One region of the Nocardia sp. NPDC003183 genome, then DNA from elsewhere that is predicted to be linked to it. Evidence: predicted binding sites of a transcription regulator. Region 1 holds the regulator's gene; the other holds the start of a gene.
What was found. The regulator HspR, encoded in region 1, represses chaperone genes until heat shock. The targets are predictions, from matches to a motif close to ANNTGAGTNNNNNNNACTCANNT.

Region 1 (8,146 bases):
GAAGGTCACCGGCTGACGCGGTGTCAGCGCAGGCGTTCCGTGGGCAACACGACGGCCGAACTACCAGCGTCGACGCACAGCCGCCTTGGAACCGGCCACCAAGCTGTTCGCCGGGACGTCGTCCGCGACGACCGCACCCGCGGCGATCACCGCGTCGCGACCGATGCTGACGCCGGGCAGAATCATCGCGCCCGCGCCGATCCACACGTTGTCCGCCACGTCGATCGGCGCACCGGTGAGGAATCGGCGCCGTTCCTCCGGATCGACGGGATGGCCCATGGTGATGAAGGTGGCCTTCGGGCCGACCATCACGCCCCGGCCCAACCGGATTCCGGCGTAGTCGAGGAACGTGCAGCCCTGATTGATGAACACACGCTCGGCCAGGTCCAGGTTCAGACCGTGATCGGTATAGAACGGCGGGTAGATCGTGAGACCCGCGGGGAGCGGACGGCCGAGGATCTCCCCCAGCAGCGCCGCCTTTCCGGTCTCGTCGTCGAAGGGCAGACCGTTGAGACGGGACGTCAACGCGCTGACCTGCAGAACTCGCTCGTGCATCGCCGTGAACTCGGCCCCGAGAACCCGTTCACCCCTGGCCAGAAGTTCGGGATCGTGAATCTCCATGAAGTTGTCGCTCGCCATCCTTCGATTCTCACGCACCTTCGCGCGCGACCCGCAAGATCACCGACGCGTATCGATGATGGGGAGATCGTGCTGATCGCAGACGTGGGGTTTACGATCCGTGCGGCTGGGAACGGGCGTGACGAGCATCCCTGCACCGAGACGACGGTTTCGGGGGATACTGGGGACGGCGGCACCGACGGGTGAGCCACATTGCGGCAATTGCAGAGAAATGGAGCTTGACGACGTGGATGCGCGTTCGCTTGCGCTGGTCCGCGCCGATTTCCGCGGGGTGTCGGAGACACCCGGTGGGTCCGAGCGGCTGATCAGCGCTTTCTACGGTCACCTGTTCGCGCAGGATCCGAGGTTGCGTGAGCTGTTTCCGCCTGCCATGGACATGCAGGCCAAGCGGATCACGACGGCGGTACAGTTCGTCCTCGACCATCTCGAGGACTTCGAACGCGCCCAGCGCTTCCTCGAGCAACTCGCCCGCGACCATCGCAAGTACGGGGTCGAGGCCGACCACTACGATCTGGCCGGACGCGCGCTGCTCGCGGCGCTGCGAACCTTCCACGGCAATCGCTGGACCAGAGAACTCGATGAGGGCTGGCGTGACATCACGCTGCTGATCTCGGCGTCGATGGCGATCGGCGCCAACGAGGACACCTCGCAGCCGTACTGGGACGCGACCGTGGTGGGTCACCGGCGGGTGCTCGACGATCTGGCGATCGTGCGATTACAGGCCGACGGACCCATTCCGTTCAAGGCCGGACAGTATGTGCCGGTCGCGGTGCCGCAGCGGCCGAATATGTGGCGCTACTTCTCCCCCGCCATCCCCGCGAACCCGTATGGCGAGATCGAATTCCATGTGCGGCGGATCAGTGGCGGCTGGGTGAGCCCGGCGATCGTCAACGACACCAAGGTCGGGGACCGGTGGAAGATCGCCGGGCCGCTCGGTGGGTTGCACGTGGACCGGGAGTCGGGCCGCGATGTGCTGATGATCGGCTCCGGCACGGGCATCGCGCCGTTGCGGGCACAGCTGATCGAGATGAGCCAGCGCGGGATCAATCCGCGCGTGCACTTCTTCATCGGCGGGCGCTATCCCGGCGACCTCTACGACGTGGACAACATGTGGCAGCTCTCGCAGTCCAATCCGTGGTTGACCGTGGTGCCGGTGTGCGAGGAACACACCAATCCCTGGTGGTATCCCCAGGATTCGGGTGCGACGCCGATGGGCATGCCGCGCCGCCTGGTCGGTAATCTGGGAGCGGTGGTGACCAGCTTCGGCGCGTGGTCGGATCGTCAGATCCAGATCGCGGGATCGCCGTCGATGATCGCCAACACCCGTTACGCGCTCCAGCGGGCCGGTACACCGCTCGAGATCATCGCCGCCGACCCCGTCTGAACCCGCCCGCGACATCGCGAAAGAGGCTGATGAGCAACGCTTTTCCTGACCCCGCCTGGACGGCGACCGTCGTCGGTCACCACCGCCTGCGCCACGACCTCGCCGTGATCCGGCTGATCGGCGATTTCGTGCCGTTCGAGGCGGGCGGTTCGGTGGAGGTCGAGGTGCCGCAGCATCCGGGGGTGCGGCGGCGGTTCTCCCCCGCGCTGCCGCCCTCGCTGGACGGCAAGCTCGAGTTCCATGTGCGCACGGTGCCCGGCGGGTGGTGTTCGAGTTCCATCGTCGCCGACACCAAACCCGGTGATCAGTGGCGAATCAACGCCCCCCACGGGGTTTTCGCGGTCGATCCCGACGCTGTCGAGGTGGTGATGATCGCCGGCGGTACCGGGCTGGCGCCGATGCGCGCTCAGATCCTGGACCTGGCCCGTCGTGACACTCCGCCGCGCACCTACCTGTTCTTCGGTGGCCGCTCACCCCGCGACCTCTACGCCAACGACATGCTGTTCCTGCTGTCGGGCGAATTGCCGTGGCTTTCGGTCATTCCGGTTGTCGAAAGCCCGGAAGATCCTGCGGTGCGCGATGAATGGCACGAGCAGACCCGCTCCGACGTGGGCTTCGGACTCGAGGAAATGCTCCACGGCACCCTCGCTGACGTCGCCGCAGCCCACGGCCCGTTCACCAAACACCAAGTCCTGGTCTGCGGTTCGCCCGCGATGGTCCGCACCACCGTCGACCGTCTGATCGAAGCGGGAACTCCCCCGGCCAACATCATCTCCGAAGGCGCCTGAGGACCACGGGCTCGCGGCAAGCCCGCGGGTCAGAACAAGGGGTCGTGGCGGATCGACTGGGCTTGGGTACCGGCCGCCATCAGGCGGAACTTGGTGGTCTGGACCATCGAGGGGGAGCCGACGATTTGGACGTCGCGGTCTGCCCAGGGGCCGTAGCTGGCGACGACCTTGCCGATTTGGCCGGTCATGCGGGGTTCCAGGCCGGGTAGATCCGGCTGGGGGTCGCCGGAGTCGTAGTACCACCAGGGGTTTTCGTCACTCTCGGTGACGGGGGTGACGGTGAGCCATTTGTTGGCGATGGCGAGTTGGCTCAGGACCTGGAGGTCGTAGAGATCGCAGGGGTGGTGGCCGCCGACGAACAGGTGCACCTTCGGGTTGACCCGGCGCTGGGCCATCGCCATGATCTGCGCGCGCAGGGGGGCGATGCCGGTGCCACAACCGACCATCAGCATCTTGCGTTTGGTGTTGCGCGGTACGCCGAGACCGCCGAGCGGCGAGCCGAGCGCCCACTGATCACCGACGGCGGTGTGCGCGACCATGGCGGGGCTGACCCACCCGCCGAGCACGCCGCGAACGTGGAACTCGATCTCGCCGTTGGGATTGGCCGGGTTCGCGGGTGAGAGATAGCGCCACATCCGTGGCCGCGAGGGGATCTGCACGCTGAGGTACTGACCGGCGGCGTACTGCATCGGCACGTCGAGCTGGACCCGGACGATCGAGAGATTGCGCAGCACCTCGCGATGTTCGACGACGGTGCCCGTCCAGGTAGCCGGGGTGGTCTCCTTGTCGGCGGCGCTGATCATCGCGCCGCTGATGGTGGCCAGACCTTCGTCCCACGCGCTGGCGACCTCGTCGGTCCACATCTCCGCACCGGCGAACAAGCGCATGGCGGATTTCAGCGAGTTGGCCACGGCCACATAGTGCGCCGGTTGCACGCCGTATTTGCGATGGTCGCGACCGAGCTGGGCCAGGAACGGCAGCAGCTTGTCGGGCTCCTCCAGCCGGTCGAGGGCGTAGGAGATCGCCGTGACGAGCCGGTCGCGCTGGGAATCCATGGCAGCCGGGAAGTAGTCGCGGACACCGGGGTAGTCCGTGAAGAGGATCGAGTAGAACGACCTCGACAGCTTCTCGGGTCCACCTTCTTCCGCAGCAACCGCCTTGAACGTAGTACGGATCAAAGCGACAGTCCGCGAATCCATATGTGTCACAACCTCGTTTCGCCATCGAACGCTAGCCGCGCCGGCGAGTGACGGGCTGGGAGGACACTCGTCAGCAGCCGATGCGAGAAGTCTAGGCGAGGTTTGCCAGCTTAGGAATCGTACTCTTAAACATCACGCATGTAATTCGCGAAATACCAGGCGGTTCCCAGTAGTTTCTCATGAAAACATACCTCAAGCCCGTTAATTGCGGGTGAACAGCCGCTCACGATTCTCGAAACCACCAGGAATATCAGACAATTGGTGACCAATGGCCCTGGTAGAGCGACCCTTCCGCTACGTCGACCGCATGCGGCAAACCGGCGCGCCGAGCCATGACACGCATGGTAGGCGCACCGGAGTGGCTGGTAACCGGGAGCGAATTGCCTTCCGATTGGTCCGAATTCAGCATCCGGACAGCAAACTTTTGGACGTCCACGGTGATAAATCCCCACCTCAGCGCGCCGCGACGCGACTTCCGATCAGCAAGATCACGAATAAGTGAGTTGCTGGAGAGTCACCAGCCGGTCGCCGGGGGTTGACCGGAGACGAACGAGCCCCCGGCTCGCATCCACCACAGCGGATGGGCGAACCGGAGGCTCGTCGAATCGAAGACGACTCAGCGCCGATGCCGTGGCTGCCACACCACGAGCGCGGTACTGCGCGCGGGCGGCGACAGATCGGGCCGGTAGCCCGCCCGCAACCGCTCCATCTCCGCGCTCATCTCCTCGACGCGCTGCTGCAACGCCTCCACCTGATTGGTGAGCTCGATGATGCGCTTGATGCCGGCGAGATTGACGCCCTCGTCCTGCGACAGGCGCTGCACCTCGCGCAGCACCTCGACGTCGCGGGCCGAATAACGGCGTCCGCCACCCGAGGTCCGTTGCGGGGTGACCAAACCCAGCCGATCGTAGGTACGCAACGTCTGCGCGTGCATCCCCGCCAGCTGAGCCGCCACCGAGATCATGAAGAACTCGGCACGCGCGGTAGCACCCGAAACGGACTTCGGATCATCGGACATCATCAAGCACCCGCCCATCCTGCACGCGGTTCGAAGCCACTGGCCTTCTCCGCCTCCTGATAGCGCTTGAGCGCATCGGTGGCGTCGGAGTCGAGCGATTGCGGCACCGCGACCTTCACCGTGACCAGCAGGTCACCGGCGCCGCCCGCCGCGCCGCGCTTGGGCACGCCACGACCGCGAACTCGCAGGATACGCCCGTCGGCGGTGCCCGGGGGCACCTTCACGCCGACCCGGCCGTCCAGCGTCGGTACGGAAACTGTTGTCCCCAGTACCAATTCGCTGTAGCTCACCGGGAGCACCAGGGTGAGGTCGTCGCCCTGGCGGCCGAAGACCTTGTCCTGGCTGACGTGCACGGTGACATACAGATCGCCCGAAGGCGCACCGCGCAGACCCGCCTCGCCCTGACCGGCCAGCCGGATCTTCTGACCGTCACTGACGCCCGGAGGAATCCGGACGGTGATGGTGCGGGTGCGGTTCTGGATACCGGTGCCCGAGCAATCGGTGCACGGGTCGTCGATGATCGACCCGGTGCCGCGACAGTCGTCGCAGGGCTCGCTGAAACCGAACGCGCCCTGATTCCGGCTGACCACGCCCGCACCATTGCAGTGCGGGCACACGCGCGGGCTGGTGCCCGGCTTGGCACCGCTGCCGTGACAGGTGGTGCACGGCGAGGGACTCGTCATCCGCAGCGGAACGGTGACGCCCTGGGCGGCCTCACGGAAACCCAGGGTCGTCTCGGTCTCCACGTCGGAGCCGCGGCGCGGACGAGCCGCCGCCCGGCCACCGCCGCCACCCCGGTTGAACAGCCCGCCCAGCAGATCGCCGAGCCCGCCGTCGCCCGCGGCGCCGGTACCACCGGCCTGACCGAAGATGTCACCGATGTTGAAGTCCTGCGAGAAGCCGCCGCCGGCACCGGGATTGAACCCGCCGCCGTAGGCTCGTCCGCCACCGCCGCCGCCCGCGAACATGCGGCGCGTCTCGTCGTACTCCTTGCGCTTGGCAGGATCCGACAGCACCGCATTGGCTTCGCTCACGGACTTGAACCGCTCCTCGGCCTTGGTGTCACCCGGGTTGGAGTCCGGGTGCAGGTCGCGGGCGAGCTTGCGGTAGGCCTTCTTGATCTCGTCCTGCGAGGCGCCGGAGGAGACACCCAGCTCCTTGTAGAAGTCCTTTTCGATCCACTCCCGTTGGCTCACCGGGCATCTCCTCCTTTCGCGTTCTTATTGACTGTCGCCGGCATCCGGATCCGATGCCCCCGCGGCCTCGGCATCGGTTACCCCGACCAGCGCGTGCCGAAGCACCCGGTCGCCGAACCGATAGCCCTTGCGCATGACGATGCCGATCACCGGGTCGGCGCCCGAACCCTCGTGCTGCACTGCCTCGTGCAGCGTGGGGTCGAACGGGTCACCGGCGGAACCGAATTCGACCAGACCCTGCTTGGTGAGCGCGGTCTCGAGCTTGTCGGCGACGGACTTCAGCGGGCCGGAGTCGAGGTCGCCGTGCGCCCTCGCCCGATCCAGATCGTCCAGCACCGCGAGCAATTCGGTGACCACCGACGCCTTGGCGGCATCGATGTTGGCCTGCCGGTCACGCTCGACCCGGCGGCGGTAGTTCGCGTATTCCGCGGTCAACCGCTGCAGGTCGGCCGTGCGCTCGGCCAGCTCGTCGTGCTCCGGCTCGACGACTTCGGCGTCGAGGGCGGAGTCCGCCGGGGCGGCCTCCGCGTTCTCGTCCGCAGTGTCGTCCAGGATTTCCTCGACCAACTCCTGCTCCGAGGAGTTCGCCTCGGTCACTTCTTGTCCGTGTCGACCGGCTCGTCCACGACCTCCGCGTCGACGACCTGATCGTCATCGGCCTGGCTGGGGCCCGCGCCGTTGCCGGACTGCGCGTCGGCGGCGGCACTGGCCTCGTAGATCGCCTGGCCCAGGGCCTGCGACTCGGTGGCCAGCTTCTCCACGGCCGACTTCACCGCGGAGATGTCGGTGCCCTCGAGCGCCTGCTTGGCCTCGGCGACCGCGTTCTCCACCTTCGCCAGCTGATCGGCGGAGACCTGTGCGCCACCCTCGCTCAGCTTCTGCTCGTTGATGAACTTCTCGGTCTGGTGCACCAGCGACTCGGCCTGGTTGCGGGTCTCGGCCTCTTCACGGCGCGCCTTGTCGTCGGCGGCGTGCGCCTCGGCATCGGCGACCATGCGGTCGATCTCTTCCTTGGACAGACCGGAGCCGTCCTGGATCTTGATCTTGTTTTCCTTGCCGGTGCCCTTGTCCTTCGCGGTGACGTGCACGATGCCGTTGGCGTCGATGTCGAAGGTGACCTCGATCTGCGGCACGCCGCGCGGGGCCGGGGGCAGGCCGGTGAGCTCGAAGGAGCCCAGCAGCTTGTTGTGCGAGGCGATCTCGCGCTCACCCTGGAACACCTGGATCTGCACCGAAGGCTGGTTGTCGTCAGCGGTGGTGAAGGTTTCCGAGCGCTTGGTGGGGATGGTGGTGTTGCGCTCGATGAGCTTGGTCATCACGCCACCCTTGGTCTCGATGCCCAGCGACAGCGGGGTGACATCGAGCAGCAGAACGTCCTTGACCTCGCCCTTGAGCACGCCGGCCTGCAGTGCGGCGCCGACGGCGACGACCTCGTCCGGGTTCACGCCCTTGTTCGGCTCACGGCCGCCGGTCAGTTCCTTGACCAGCTCGGAGACGGCGGGCATGCGGGTGGAGCCACCGACGAGCACGACGTGGTCGATATCGGCCACGTTCAGGCCCGAGTCCTTGATCACGGACTGGAACGGCGCGCGGGTGCGATCCAGCAGATCAGAGGTGATCTTCTGGAACTCCGAGCGGGTGAGCTGCTCGTCGAGGAACAGCGGGTTCTTGTCCGCGTCGACGGTGATGTAGGGCAGGTTGATCGAGGTGCTCTGGCCCGAGGACAGTTCGATCTTGGCCTTCTCGGCAGCCTCACGCAGACGCTGCATGGCCATCTTGTCCTTGGTCAGGTCGATGCCCGAGGACGCCTTGAACTTGTCGACCAGCCAGGACACGACGCGCTCGTCCCAGTCGTCGCCACCGAGGTGGTTGTCACCGGAGGTCGCGCGGACCTCGACGACGCCCTCGCCGATTTCCAGCAG
Region 2 (8,146 bases), on a different contig from region 1:
CGCGCTGCCGGCGTTGGCACACGGGCTCGCCGAAGCGCTCGTGGCGGTGCACGCGGCAGGCATCGTGCACCGCGACCTGAAGCCGTCGAACGTGATGCTCGCGATCGACGGCCCCAAGGTGATCGATTTCGGCATTGCCAGGGTGATCGCGGATTCCGCCCTCACCACCACCGGAAAGTTTCTCGGCTCACCGGGTTTCATGTGTCCCGAGCAGGTGAGCGGCGAAACCCTCAGTCCCGCCTGCGATGTCTTCGCTCTCGGCGGCGTCCTCACCTTCGCCGCCGCGGGTCACGGCCCCTTCGGTACGGCCGAGGTGATGCAGATGCTCTGGCGCATCGTGTACGAGGAACCCCGTCTCGAGGCTCTTCCTTCCGCCCTGCGACCGCTCGTCTCGTCCTGTTTGGCCAAAGACCCCGCTGCCAGACCGACCCCGGAACAAGTCCTTTCGGAACTGGCCCACCTCGGCACTGCCGAACGAACCGATTGGCTGCCGCCACAAGTAGTCGCGCACATCAGTACCAGCGCCGTCCGGCTACTCGACCTGGATTTCGATCCTGCCGACCCATCCGGCGCATCGCCTCTCGATGCCGCCGCGATTTCCGCACCAGGCTGGTCGACAGGCACTTCGGTACCGAACCTGCCGGCCGCGAACCCCGCGCAGGTCTCTCCGACCGGCTCCTCGAGACCGCACGGACCGACCGTCATCAGCGGATCGCCGCCGACTCCCTATGGAGTGCCCGGCGAATTCACCCCGCCGCCCTTTGTGGTCGCGCACAATTCCGCCGACACGTTCACCGGTCGCCCGCCGCCCGCGCCGGCACGTGCCACCGCGTCGCGACGAACCCGGACTCTGTTGATCGCCGCGTCCGCGACGGTGGCGGTGGCGGTCGCGGGTGGCGCCTATCTGATCGGGACCCAACTGAATGCCGGGTCCACCGGCGGCACCGGATCGAGCACCTCCGCCGCCTCGACCTCCGTCGCCTCGACCTCCGTCGCTTCGAGCTCGACCGAGACCGCACCCAGCTCGACCGCCACCGGATCGGGCACGGACTCCGTCCCGGCCGAGTTCGTCGGCACCTGGAAGGGCCGTGCCGCCGACGGCCCGGTTCAGTTCGACATCGAACTCACCATCGCCGCCGGTGCGGTCGGTCAGGAACTCGCGACCTCGGCCAACACCGGCGCCCTCTCCCGCGACCGCTGCGGCCGTGCGGAAACCCTCACCGAGGCCACCGCGCAGCGCCTCACCTTCCGGGCCAGGCTCACCGCCGGTAGCGGATGCTTCGACGAGGGCGCTACCTCGACGGTCACTCTGCAACCCGACGGCACGCTGGCCTATCGAACCCCTGGTGTCCTCGGCGGCACCATCGCCGGCACCCTGCGGAAGGGCTGACAATGGGCTCCGACCGAACTGGAACAGGTTGCTACCGGATAGCCCGCGATGCCCTCGGCGCAGGTGCACCCGGTCGTTCGTCCAGTAGCAAACCTCTACGTGAAACGCGGTGTCGCGCCGCTGACGGGCAGCACCGTCAATCCATACCCGCAGGTAGCGTCGGTCTCGCAAACTCTGCCGTTGCGATCTGGGTCACTAATATGTCAAACTCTCGCCCACACTGTGAAGCCAGTCGGTCTCACAATGTCTGGAAAGGGAGTCGATTGAGCGGGCGGCAGGTGAGCAAGGTTGCCACCGTCCCGAAGGCTGCCTTGATGTCAGTCGAACGTGACCAGTGCCAGAGCGGCGCCGGTGAGCAGATCGACCAGCTCGTCGACGGGCGGACGCGACTTGCGCAGCAACCATTCGTGCGCCACGCCGGTGACCGCGCCCGTGATCAGCGCGGTGGTCAGCTCGGCATCACCGCGCAGGCGCACCCCCACCCGCTCCAGCGCGCCCTCGATCAGTGCCGACCAGGCGTGCCTGCGGGTCCGGCGATGGGTCTCCATCCGATCGCTCACCCCGACCACCTCGATCAGCGCCACCTGCGCGCGATACGGGTCGGAGCCGAGCGACTCCAGGTACGCGCCGAAGCCGGCTCGCAACGCGAGCTGCGGATCGGTCGAGCCGAGCGCGACCAGCGCGGTGCCGACCGCGGCCGCCGCGTCGTCCTGGATCCGGTCGTAGGCCGCCACCAGCACGTCTTCACGAGTTTCGAACTCCTCGTAGAACTGCCGCTTGGACAGCCCGGCCGCCGCGCACACCTCGGCGAGCGAGCACGTGGCGTAGCCACGTTCCGCGAAGATCTGCGTCGCTGCTTCCAGGAATCGCAGTCGTCGTTCGGCTTTTCGCGCGACGACCGTACGACCCCCATACCGCCTGTCCGCTGTAGTCACCTCTCCAAAGTATCTGAAACCCGGGATAACACTGACCTTTCCGGGTCGCTTCATCTATCCACCGAACAAAGGACGGCCGACCAGTGCTGAGCACCCGAGCATCGCGGACCGCATTGTCCGCCCTCGTACTAGCGGCGGGTGCGGCACTCGTGGCACCCACGCCCACGATGGCTGCCCCGCAGTCCGCCGCGACGCAGCCGAGCGTCCCCGCCATCGCCGAGAACGTCCCCTCCGGGACACTCGCGGCGCTGGCTCCGACGATCGTAGGCGCGATTTCGGCACCCGGCCCCATCGCCGACGGCGGACAGGCCGCGATCCTGGCCCAGGCTCGCGTGCTGCTGGCCACGCCCGGCATCCCGGCGCAGGTCAAGGCCACCCTCGAAAAGGTCATCACCTTCCTCGACGGCAGTGGCGGCGGCGGTCCCGAATTGCCGCCTTCGGACGGTCCGCGCATCGCGCAGTTCCTCTACCCGACCATCGGCAAGGGCTGCATCGGCCCGACGTCGGATTCCGTCGGCACCGCGCTGGCGGTCCCCGGCCCGGCGACGCTGCCGCCGCCCGGACCGGCCGCGGGCCAGACCGGCTTCGTCTTCACCGCGCTCGGCACGAAGACCGCCACTGTCGTGCAGAATCCGCCGATGACGGTGCAGTGGGTCAACCTCGACAACCGTCGCACCGGTACCCAGCCGCTCACCACCGAGGCGGGCATCAACGCCGACGGCCCGGCCACTCTCACCGCTATCGCCGACACCGGTCCCGGCCGGGTCGCGGCAGTGATCACCGGTTCGCTCACCACGGCCACCGCCGATGGTGACCGCACCTGCTCGTTCGCCCCGACCCTCGGTTTCTTCTCCGTCGGCTGAGTCTCGCACCACGCAATTGGAGTTCGATCTATGAAGTTTGTCGTCCCCGGCCTGGTCAGCGGCCTGGCCGGCGCGGTCATCGGGGTGATTGCCGTACTCGGCATCACCGCGGGCGCGCAACAGAATTCGATCCCCGCGCCCGAGGAGTCCGGTGACCCGGGCTCGTCGCTGCTCGGCAACGTGCAGTACGGCTCGCGATGAGCAACGTACGCAGGCTCATCGCCTGCATCCTCGTCGGTCTCGGCGCGCTGCTGCTCGCGGCCGCGGTCATGATTCCCACCTACACGGTCGGCAAGGTCGCCAAGACCCCGCTCGACTTGCGCATCACCACGGTCGCCAAGAGCGTGCCCGGCGAGGAAAGCCTCGTGCTGGACGCGAAGTCGCTCACCGCGACCGAGGGCGCTGCCAAGGTGAACACCAATGTGCCGCTCGTTTCCCAGCGCTTCCTGACGGTCGAGGAGCCCTCGGACGCCGACGAGATGACCGTCCAGGCCGGCCAGACCCTGCGTCGCGACGACCAGGACCCCAAGGACGGCCTGCTCACCGCCTCGGTCGACCGCGTCACCATCGACCGCGTCACCGGCGCGCCGATCGACGCCTCGCCCAACGGTTCGATCGCCGTGGCTCAGGACCCCAAGTCGGGCGCCGCGATCCCCACCGAGTCGCAGCGGCGCGGCCTGCAGTACCGCTTCCCGATCGGCACCGAGAAGAAGTCGTACCCGTACTTCGACCTCAACGCCCGCGCCACCTACGACATCGATTTCATCGACGAGTCGGAGATCAACGGCGTGCCGGTCTACCACTTCCGGCAGACCATCCCGGTGACGAACATGTGGGACGTCGTCAAGCACCCGTCCCATCAGCTCGCCCTGCCCGCCGCCAAGTGGGGCCTCGAGGGCACCGAGCCGGTCACCATGACGCGCTTCTACACCAACACCCGCGACGTGTGGGTGGAGCCGAGGACCGGCGCGGTTCTCAAGGGTGGCGAGAACCTCCACATGTACTACGGCCGTAGCGCCGGGCAGGTGGACGTCAACATCCTGAAGTCGCACCTCGTCTTCGACGAAGAGACCATCGAAGCCCAGATGGCCGTCACCCAGGAGAGCCTCGACAAGCTCGACCTGTACGGCAAGACTCTGCCGATCATCCTGGGCATCCTCGCCGCCATCTTCCTCATCGGCGGCGCGGTCCTCGGATTCCTGAGCTCGGGCTCCACCGCGGGCCGTCCGTTCGATCCCCCGACCGAGCGGATTCGTTCCTCGAACCTGTAAGCCACCTGTCCACAACTCGGCCTCCCCCGGTCCTCAACCCGGGGGAGGCCGAGCTGTTTTGCGGGCAGGTTTGCCCAGTGCGACCGCGCGGCAATCGGATTCAGGGTCGCGGTAACTGCCGAACTCGAGCCGCCTCGCGGGTGAGATGGTCGCGCTCGAGAACTGTGGTGGCCGCGCGGGCCGCTGCGGCGTACAGGGTCGCGGCCTCCTTGAGTTCGCCCGCTCGTTCGAGTAGGTAGGCCCGGGATGCGCTGTGGCGCGGTAGTTCCGGGTCGAGATCCGCGAGGGCGGCCAGCCCTGCTCGGGGGCCGTCGGCCTCACCGACCGCGACCGCGCGATTCAGGCACACCACCGGGCTGTCGGTGAGAAGCAGTAGTTCGTCGTACCACTCCACGATCTGTATCCAGTCCGTCTCAGCGGTGCTCGGGGCGTCCGCGTGCAGGGCCGCGATCGCGGCTTGGGCCTGGTATTCGCCCAGGCGGTCACGCGCCAGTGCGGCTTGCAGGATCGTCACGCCCTCGGCGATAAGGTGTGTGTCCCACCGGGATCGGTCCTGTGCGGCCAGCGGAATCAAGCGCCCGCCCTCGATACGCGACGCACGGCGGGCGTGGTGCAGCAGCATCAGCGCGAGCAGCCCCGAGACCTCGGGTTCGCCGGTCGAGGCGGCGAGCTGACGGGTGAGGCGGATGGCTTCGGCGGCCAGATCGATGTCGCCGCTGTAGCCCTCGTTGAAGACGAGGTAGAGCACCCGCAGCACCGTTGCCGGATCGCTGGGACGGTCCAGCGGTAAGCCCGTGATCCGCTTCTTGGCCCGGCTGATCCGTTGCGCCATAGTCGATTCCGGAACCAGGTAGGCCGTCGCGATCTGCCGGGTCGTCAGGCCGCCGACCGCACGCAAGGTCAGCGCGACGGCCGAGCCCGGCGACAGCGAGGGATGCGCGCACAGGAAATACAGCCACAGCGTGTCGTCCGTGGCGGGCACCGGACCGGCTTCGGGCTCGGCATCGACCGCGAATTCTCGCCCACGCCTGGATGTTTCGGCCTGTGTCGCATCGATGAACTTCCGCCAGGCGACGGCGACGAGCCAGCCCTTCGCGTCGCGCGGTGGATCGTCGGGCCAGGTTTCCAGCGCCCGGATCAGCGCCTCCTGCACCGCGTCCTCGGCCGCCGCGAACCCGGCCCCGCGGCGGACGAGGATCGCGATCACCGCGGGGACGAGTTCGCGCAGTAGCGCGTCGTTCATTCGGTCACCGTGGGCAACTCTGTGTAGAACGGCCGCAGTTCGAGCCATTCCTGCACCGGCTTTCCACCTGCGCCCGGTGCCGCCGACAGCTCCCCGGCGAGTTCGAGCGCCCGGTCATAGGTCTCGACATCGATGACCATCCACCCGGCGATCAGGTCCTTGGTCTCCGCGAACGGCCCGTCGGTGACCGGCGGGCGACCCGCGCCGTCCGAGCGGACCCACGTGCCCTGGGTGGACAGTGCCTGACCGTCGACGAACTCGCCGGTCGATCGCAATCGATCGGCGAAATCCACCATGTACTGCACATGCGCGGACACCTCGTCCGCCGTCCACTGATCCATCGGCGCGTCGTTGACCGATGCGGGCGCGCCACGGTAGTGCTTGAGCAGCAGGTACTTGGCCATGATGTTCTCCTCGGTTGGTGTTCTGTGTGGGTTGTACCCCTGGGACGGAGCCACCCACGCGTTCTCGACATCGGCGGCACAAGAATCCCGGCCGATTGTTTTCGCCGTGAGTGAACGGCGCCACCTGCAGGAACAAACCGCCGGGGGTCCATGTTGAGTCAGCAAAGCTCAACTTTGGAAGGGTCGACATGACTTCAGCTCAGAACCTGCCGGTGCTGTTCCTGACCGATCCGATCGTGCTGCCGGGCATGGTCGTGCCCATCGAACTGGACGAATCCGCGCAGGCCGCCATCGACGCCGCCCAGGCGGCCAAAACCGGTTCGGTGCTGGTCGCGCCGCGCCTCGACGAGGGCTACGCGTCCTACGGCGTCGTCGCCACCATCGAACAGGTCGGCCGGATGCGCGGCGGCGCGCCCGCGGCCGTGTTGAAGGCCGAGCGCCGCGCCCGGATCGGGCACGGTGTCACCGGGCCGGGAGCCGCGCTGTGGGTGGAGGCCGAACTCGTCGAGGCGGTCGAGCCCGACGAGCGGACCACCGAGCTCGCCGCCGAGTACAAGAAGCTGGTCGTCGCCGTGCTGCAGCGGCGTGAGGCCTGGCAGATCATCGACATCGTCAACCAGCTCGACGACGTAGAGGCCATCGCCGACACCGCGGGCTACGCGCCGTACCTGTCCGACGACCAGAAGCGCGAACTGCTCGAGACCCCCGATGTCGCGGTGCGGCTGACCAAGCAGATCGACTGGATCAAGGACCACATCGCCGAGGTGGAGGTCACCGACAAGATCTCCGAAGACGTCCGCGACGGCATGGAGAAGAGTCAGCGCGAGTTCCTGCTGCGTCAGCAGCTCAACGCCATCCGCAAGGAACTCGGCGAGGACGAACCCGACGGCGCCGACGACTACCGCACTCGCGTGGAGAACGCGGACCTGCCCGAGAACGTGCGCGCGGAGGCGCTGCGCGAGGTCGGCCGGTTGGAGCGCGCCAGCGACCAGAGCCCGGAATCCGGCTGGATCCGTACCTGGCTCGACACCGTGCTCGATCTGCCGTGGACGGTGAAAACCGAGGACAGCACCGATGTCTCGGCCGCGCGAGCGGTGCTCGACGCCGATCACCACGGCCTCGACGAGGTGAAGGACCGGATGGTCGAGTACCTGGCGGTGCGTTCGCGGCGGGCCGCGCGCGGTCTCGAGGTCGTGGGTGGACGCGGGTCCGGCGCGGTGCTCGTGCTGGTGGGTCCCCCCGGTGTCGGCAAGACCTCGCTGGGTGAATCGGTCGCCAAGGCGCTGGGCCGCAAGTTCGTTCGCGTCGCCCTCGGCGGCGTGCGCGACGAGGCCGAGATCCGTGGCCACCGCCGCACCTACGTCGGCGCGCTGCCGGGCCGGATCGTGCGTGCGGTGAAGGAGGCGGGTTCGATGAATCCCGTTGTCCTGCTGGACGAGATCGACAAGGTCGGCTCCGACTTCCGTGGTGATCCGGCGGCGGCCCTGCTCGAGGTCCTCGACCCCGCGCAGAACCACACCTTCCGCGACCACTACCTGGACCTGGACCTCGACCTGTCGAATGTCCTGTTCATCGCGACCGCCAACGTCATGGACACCATCCCCGGTCCCCTGCTGGACCGTATGGAGCTCATCACCGTCGACGGCTACACCGAGGCCGACAAGGTGGCGATCGCGCGCGACTTCCTGGTTCCCCGCCAGCTGGAGCGCAACGCGCTGACCGCGGAAGAAGTGTCGATCACCGACGCGGCCCTGCGCGAGATCGCGGCGAACTACACCCGGGAGGCGGGTGTGCGTCAAATGGAGCGCCTGGTGGCAAAAGCCTTGCGCAAGGCGGCAACTCGCCTGGTCACAGGCGACCCCGCGAGCGTCGGCGACGCTGCCGTGGACGCCCCGCTCGTCGACAAGGGCGCGCTGGGCGAGGGCGCGGTGCTCGGGTACGACCCCGAACTCGGCTACGACAACGTCATCGACATCGCGGCCGGTCCGCAGCCGGTCGGTCAGGTGACGAGCCTGGTGGTCGACCTCGACAACCTCACCG

Region 2: the regulator HspR is predicted to act here: its motif matches at 6,258-6,280, upstream of lon (endopeptidase La).

The regions. Positions count from the first base shown of each region.
Region 1 covers NZ_JBSFTG010000006.1:266,394-274,539, forward strand. Annotated here, with positions in the region: gene ACWDXS_RS21035 (hypothetical protein) at 1-16, shown strand, start outside; gene ACWDXS_RS21040 (DapH/DapD/GlmU-related protein) at 61-639, opposite strand; gene ACWDXS_RS21045 (FAD-binding oxidoreductase) at 866-2,023, shown strand; gene ACWDXS_RS21050 (FAD-binding oxidoreductase) at 2,053-2,811, shown strand; gene ACWDXS_RS21055 (FAD-binding oxidoreductase) at 2,841-4,010, opposite strand; gene ACWDXS_RS21060 (heat shock protein transcriptional repressor HspR) at 4,627-5,028, opposite strand; gene dnaJ (molecular chaperone DnaJ) at 5,031-6,224, opposite strand; gene grpE (nucleotide exchange factor GrpE) at 6,249-6,821, opposite strand; gene dnaK (molecular chaperone DnaK) at 6,818-8,146, opposite strand, start outside.
Region 2 covers NZ_JBSFTG010000004.1:246,049-254,194, reverse strand. Annotated here, with positions in the region: gene ACWDXS_RS17100 (protein kinase domain-containing protein) at 1-1,390, shown strand, start outside; gene ACWDXS_RS17095 (TetR/AcrR family transcriptional regulator) at 1,708-2,325, opposite strand; gene ACWDXS_RS17090 (Rv1157c family protein) at 2,409-3,188, shown strand; gene ACWDXS_RS17085 (DUF2613 domain-containing protein) at 3,219-3,389, shown strand; gene ACWDXS_RS17080 (DUF3068 domain-containing protein) at 3,386-4,459, shown strand; gene ACWDXS_RS17075 (RNA polymerase sigma factor) at 4,560-5,702, opposite strand; gene ACWDXS_RS17070 (YciI family protein) at 5,699-6,106, opposite strand; gene lon (endopeptidase La) at 6,295-8,146, shown strand, end outside.